2 linked regions of the Variovorax paradoxus genome follow. The protein of the gene in region 2 interacts with the protein of the main gene of each other region in a pairwise test. Links are inferred from orthologs where the notes say so. Each region holds a gene or a part of one and is shown on either strand. Other genes may lie near its edges.

Region 1 (3,199 bases), 3.2 Mb from region 2 along the record:
CCAGTTGTGCGTGGTTTCGAAGCGCGGCACGAAGCCCGGGCTGCCGCAGCGCGCCCACATGGCGCGCGCCACACCCATCAACTGGGCGTAGGGCACCAGCACCACCGTGCGGGCGGCGTGCAATTCGCGCTCGGCGAGCGCGCGGACGATCCGCGCGACGACGCCGTCCGCGGGGTCGCACCACAGGGCCTGGACGGGGTGGCCTTCATTCATGTTCTATCGAGGGATTTGAGAGCGTGGGAGAGGTGACGCACAAGGGCTTTGGCTATCGCCGCCATAGCGGCCGCCCATGGCACGCCACCCCTTGGTTTCTGTCACAATGACCTGAACTTTAGCTGCACCGAAACTCTCTGCGCACAAGGATCCATCACATGGCCAGCGAACTCATCAAACACATCTCCGATTCCTCCTTCGAGGCCGACGTGCTCAAGTCCAGTCAGCCCGTCCTGGTCGACTACTGGGCCGAATGGTGCGGCCCCTGCAAGATGATCGCCCCGATCCTCGACGAAGTGTCCGCCACCTACGAAGGCAAGCTGCAAATCGCCAAGCTCAATGTCGACGAGAACCGCGACATCCCCGCCAAGTTCGGCATCCGCGGCATCCCCACGCTGATGCTGTTCAAGGACGGCCAGCTGGCCGCCACCAAGGTCGGCGCCATGAGCAAGGCGCAACTCACGGCCTTCATCGACCAGCAACTCGCCTGAGCGACATTTCATCCCGGCCAGCGCGCAATGCGTTGGCCGGCGCGTTTTTCCTGTCATAATCTCCAACAGATCACCGGCCCTTACCTAGGCAACCGGTTCGAGTTCCCCGGTTGGTGAAGCAGTTCTCGCTTCACACCCAACCTCCCCCCGTTTTCCGTTCGATTACCCCGCGAGGGGTCATTCCATGCACTTAAACGAACTCAAGGCACTCCACGTGTCTGAAGTCCTCAAGCAGGCTGAAGCGCTTGAGATCGAAAACGTCGGCCGCATGCGCAAGCAGGAGCTGATGTTCGCGATCATCAAGAAGCGCGCCAAGGCCGGCGAGCAGGTCTTCGCCGACGGCGTGCTCGAAATCCTGCCGGACGGCTTCGGCTTCCTGCGCAGCCCCGACACCAGCTTCACGGCCAGCACGGACGACATCTACATCTCGCCCAGCCAGGTGCGCCGCTTCAACCTGCACACCGGCGACATGATCGAAGGCGAAGTGCGCACGCCCAAGGACGGCGAACGCTACTTCGCGCTGACCAAGCTCGACAAGGTCAACGACGGTCCGCCAGAGCAGAACAAGCACAAGGTGATGTTCGAGAACCTGACGCCGCTGTTCCCCAAGGAGCAGATGAAGCTCGAACGCGACGGCATCAAGGGCGAAGAGAACATCACGGGCCGCATCATCGACATCATCGCCCCCATCGGCAAAGGCCAGCGCGCCCTGCTCGTGGCACCGCCCAAGAGCGGCAAGACGGTGATGATGCAGCACATCGCCCACGCGATCAGCGCCAACTACCCCGACGTCCACATGATGGTGCTGCTCGTCGACGAGCGCCCCGAAGAAGTGACCGAAATGCAGCGCACGGTGAAGGGCGAGGTCATTGCCTCGACTTTCGACGAGCCCGCAGCGCGCCACGTGCACGTCGCCGAAATGGTGATCGAGCGCGCCAAGCGCCTGGTCGAACTCAAGAAGGACGTGGTGATCCTGCTCGACTCGATCACCCGCCTCGCCCGCGCCTACAACAACGTCGTGCCCTCGTCGGGCAAGGTGCTGACCGGCGGTGTCGATTCCAACGCCCTGCAGCGCCCCAAGCGCTTCCTGGGCGCCGCGCGCAACGTGGAAGAAGGCGGCTCGCTGACCATCATCGGCACCGCGCTGATCGACACCGGCAGCCGCATGGACGAAGTGATCTTCGAAGAGTTCAAGGGCACCGGCAACTCCGAAATCCACCTCGACCGCCGCCTGTACGAAAAGCGCGTGTTCCCCTCGATCCAGCTCAACCGCAGCGGCACCCGCCGCGAAGAGCTGCTGCTGGCACCCGAGATCTTGCAGAAGACCCGCATCCTGCGCCAGCTCATGTACAACATGGACGAGATCGAGTCGATGGAGCTGATGCTCAAGAACATGAAGGCGACCAAGACCAATGTCGAGTTCTTCGACATGATGCGTCGCGGCGGCTGAGCACCACTTCGCTCTGTCCGCGAAAGCGCGTTGACCCGTTGGGGCCAACGCGCTTTTTTCATGGGCGCGCTACAGCGATTGCACGGCCTTCGAGCGCACTCTGGCGGCCAAGGTCGAGCAGCTCCATGAGCGCGACGGCCTGCTCAGGCGGCACAGGATTCGGGCCCTTGCCCAGGATGGCGTCACGCACCGCGGCGTAGTAGTCGACGTAGTTGCCCGCGCGCGTGGGCACGCCGCGTTTGCCGGACGTACCGTCGCTTTCGGCCAGCGTGAGTTCGCCATCGAGCGGGTCGGCGCCCCACCCTTCGGCCGGCGGCCTCTGCCCTGAGCGCAGCGCGTCTTCCTGCGTGTCGACGCCATGCTTGAGGTAACTGCCGCGCGTGCCATGCACGATGTAGCGCGGTGCGGCTTCGGCTGCCAGCGTTGTCGAGTGCAGTACCACGCGCAGCGGCGCATGCGGTCCGCTTTCGTAGCGCAGCACGGCGTGAAAGTAGTCCTCGACCACGGCGCCGTCGCGCAGCACGGCGGTGTCGAGCTGGATCGTGTCGGGACGGCCGAACAGTTGCACGGTCTGGTCGACCAGATGCGCGCCCAGGTCCACCCAGAGGCCGGAACCCGGCACCGCCTGCTCGCGCCAGCGCACTTTCACCTCGGGCCGGAAACGGTCGAAATGCGACTCCATGTACACGGGACGCCCCAGTTCGCCGCTTGCCAGGATGTCTTTGAGTGTCAGGAAGTCGGCATCGAAGCGGCGGTTCTGATAAACCGCCAGCACGCGCTTGTTGCGCTCGGCCAACGCATGCAGCGCCCTGGCCTCGGCCACATCGAGCGTGAAAGGCTTGTCGACCACCACATGCTTGCCGGCTTCCAGCGCGGCCTTGGCGACCGGAAAATGTTGGGCATTCGGTGTCGCAACTACGACAAGATCGATGTCCGATCGGGCCACCAGCGCCGCCACGTCGGAAACCACGGCCACGCCCGGCCAGTCTTTCTGGACCTTGGCCGGCTGCGAACTCGCCACCGCGGCCAATTCGAGCCCTGGCAC
Region 2 (3,158 bases):
GTTTAAGTGCAGCACCCTGCACACCAGCGGTCTTGGATGGCCCGCGGCAACCAAAGCTGCCACGACCCACCACATCCGCTCCACCCTTGCGAGGCGGAGCAAATCTCTTTAGCTCGCCGAGATGGTTTGCGTGTCCACGCGGACACCCAGACCCATGGTCGACGACACGGCCACCTTGCGCAGGTACACGCCCTTGCTGGTCGCCGGCTTGGCCTTGACCAGAGCGTCGATCAGCGCGGCGAGGTTGCCTTGCAGCTTGTCGTTGTCGAACGAGCGACGGCCGATCGTGCCGTGCACGATGCCGGCCTTGTCGACGCGGAACTGAACCTGGCCAGCCTTGGCGTTCTTCACGGCCGTGGCGACGTCCGGGGTCACCGTGCCAACCTTGGGGTTGGGCATCAGGCCGCGCGGGCCGAGGATCTGACCGAGCGTACCGACGACGCGCATGGCATCGGGGGCGGCGATCACAACGTCGAAAGGCATGTCGCCAGCCTTGACCATGGCAGCCAGGTCGTCCATGCCGACGATGTCGGCGCCGGCGGCCTTGGCTTCTTCAGCCTTGGCGCCTTGGGCGAACACGGCGACGCGCTTGGTCTTGCCGGTGCCGTTGGGCAGCACGACGGCGCCACGCACGACCTGGTCCGACTTCTTCGCATCGATGCCGAGCTGAACAGCCACGTCGATCGATTCGTCGAACTTGGCGGTGGCAGCGTCCTTGACGATGGTGATCGCGTCAGCCAGCGGGTACAGCTTGTTGCTGTCGACCTTGCCTTCGAGCGACTTTTGCTTCTTGGTGATCTTGGACATTTACACGCCCTCCACATTCACGCCCATCGAGCGGGCCGAGCCGGCAATGGTACGAACTGCTGCGTCGAGGTCGGCGGCAGTCAGGTCCTTCATCTTGGCCTTGGCGATTTCTTCGAGCTGGGCGCGCGTGATCTTGCCGACCTTGTCGGTGTGCGGGCGGGCCGAACCCTTTTCGAGCTTGATGGCCTTCTTGATCAAGGTGATCGCCGGGGGCGTCTTGATGATGAAGGTGAAGCTCTTGTCAGCGAACGCGGTGATGACCACCGGCAGCGGCAGACCCGGCTCGACGCCTTGGGTCTGCGCGTTGAACGCCTTGCAGAACTCCATGATGTTCAGACCACGCTGACCGAGTGCGGGACCGATCGGTGGGGACGGGTTGGCCTTACCAGCTGGGACTTGCAGCTTGATGAAGCCGACGATTTTTTTCGCCATGCTTTGCTCCTTGCGGGTGATATCGCCTTGGCTTGCGACCAAGGCTCCCCGGGGTTAAACGACTCTTCGAGATCAAGGCCGCGCGCCGAGTCGGACAACGCGCAGCCGGAAACAATGACACCGGCACAAAGGCCGGTGGGGTCGTCAGGTCTTCTCGACCTGGCTGAATTCGAGTTCCACAGGGGTGGCGCGGCCGAAAATCATGACCGACACGCTGACCTTGCTCTTCTCGTAGTTGACTTCCTCGACCGTGCCGTTGAAGTCGGTGAACGGGCCTTCCTTGACGCGCACGAATTCGCCGACGGTGAATTCGACCTTGTGGCGCGGCTTCTCGGTGCCCTGTTGCATCTGGCTGACGATGTCTTCGACCTCTTTTTGCGAGATCGGAGCCGGACGGTTCTTGGCACCACCCACGAAGCCCGTCACCTTGTTGGTGTGCTTCACCAGGTGCCAGCTCTCGTCGTCCATGATCATTTCGACCAGCACGTAGCCCGGGAAGAAGCGACGCTCGGTGGTGCGCTTCTGGCCGTTCTTGATTTCGACCACTTCTTCGGTCGGAACCAGGATGCGGCCGAACTTGTCCTGCATGCCGGCGCGGTTGATGCGCTCGGTGATGTTGCGCTCGACGGCCTTCTCCATGCCCGAATAGGCATGCACCACGTACCAACGCAGATCTGGGTTGGCGGCGGGAGCCAGCACGGAAGTGTTTTCTTCTTCCGGCGTGCTCGGCGTGGTTTCAACTGCGTCGTCGGTCATTTATTTTCTCCAGCCCAGAATGAGGTCGAAAAACACCCATTCGAGCGTCTTGTCGGTGAGCCAGAGGAAGACGGACATGATCGCCACGAAGGCGAACACATAGGCCGTCATCTGCATCGCTTCCTTGCGGGTCGGCCACACGACCTTCTTGACCTCGCGCCACGAATCGCGACCAAAAGCCCACAACTGACGACCACTCTCGGAACTGCCGAAAGCCGCCACGGCCGCGGCCAGGCCGACCAGCAGCGCAGCCCATTGCACGACCGAGCCTTGGCGCGACAGCAGATAGAACGCCACGATGGCGCCCACTGCCAGCACGACGGCCACGGCCAGTTTGGCCTTGTCGGCGCCGGTGCTCACGGTTTCGATTTGAGAAGTGGCCATGGTTGGCTGATTTCCTGTGGCCTTTCGACCTTCAATTCAATGCGTCTCTTGAGACGCCGAAGCCCACCGGGTCACGATGGGCTTTAGGGGTGCCACCTAAGTGGCAGGGGCAGTAGGAATCGAACCTACAACCTTCGGTTTTGGAGACCGACGCTCTGCCAATTGAGCTATACCCCTCCGGTACTCTTTGCGCTTGGCTTAGATGTCGAGGATCTTGGCCACGACGCCCGAACCCACGGTGCGACCGCCTTCACGGATGGCGAAGCGCAGGCCTTCTTCCATCGCGATCGGGTTGATCAGCTTGACGGTGATGCTGACGTTGTCGCCGGGCATGACCATTTCCTTGTCCTTGGGCAGCTCGATCGCGCCGGTCACGTCCGTCGTGCGGAAGTAGAACTGCGGACGGTAGTTGTTGAAGAACGGCGTGTGACGGCCGCCTTCGTCCTTCGACAGGACGTACACCTCGGCGGTGAAGTGCGTGTGCGGCTTGATCGAGCCGGGCTTGCACAGCACTTGGCCGCGTTCGACTTCTTCGCGCTTCGTGCCGCGCAGCAGCACGCCCACGTTGTCGCCGGCCTGACCTTGGTCCAACAGCTTGCGGAACATTTCCACGCCGGTGCAGGTGGTCTTGACCGTCGGGCGGATGCCCACGATTTCGATTTCTTCACCGACCTTGATCACGCCACGCTCGACGGCGCCAGTCACCACGGTGCCGCGACCCGAGATCGAGAACACGTCTTCCACGGGCATCAGGAACGTGCCGTCCACGGCGCGCTCGG

The links.
Region 1: the proteins of nusG (region 2) and rho interact in binary tests that used the Escherichia coli proteins (3 or more experiments, as listed by UniProt). The link is inferred for Variovorax paradoxus from one-to-one orthologs.

The regions. Positions count from the first base shown.
Region 1 is NZ_CP091716.1:4,431,138-4,434,336, forward strand. The notes cover bases 140-3,021. They hold rho (transcription termination factor Rho), read left to right. Parts: upstream 140-888; coding sequence 889-2,154; downstream 2,155-3,021. Other genes in these bases: L3V85_RS20510 (PD-(D/E)XK nuclease family protein), read right to left, coding at 140-213; trxA (thioredoxin TrxA), read left to right, coding at 372-704; L3V85_RS20525 (oxidoreductase), read right to left, coding at 2,213-3,021. In the rest of the region: more of L3V85_RS20510, read right to left, coding at 1-139; more of L3V85_RS20525, read right to left, coding at 3,022-3,199. UniProt on the Escherichia coli protein: Facilitates transcription termination by a mechanism that involves Rho binding to the nascent RNA, activation of Rho's RNA-dependent ATPase activity, and release of the mRNA from the DNA template.
Region 2 is NZ_CP091716.1:1,200,159-1,203,316, reverse strand. What follows is about bases 190-3,030. They hold nusG (transcription termination/antitermination protein NusG), read right to left. Parts: upstream 1,996-3,030; coding sequence 1,384-1,995; downstream 190-1,383. Other genes in these bases: tuf (elongation factor Tu), read right to left, coding at 2,578-3,030; secE (preprotein translocase subunit SecE), read right to left, coding at 1,996-2,379; rplK (50S ribosomal protein L11), read right to left, coding at 808-1,239; rplA (50S ribosomal protein L1), read right to left, coding at 190-807. In the rest of the region: more of rplA, read right to left, coding at 109-189; more of tuf, read right to left, coding at 3,031-3,158. UniProt on the Escherichia coli protein: Part of the processive rRNA transcription and antitermination complex (rrnTAC). The complex forms an RNA-chaperone ring around the RNA exit tunnel of RNA polymerase (RNAP).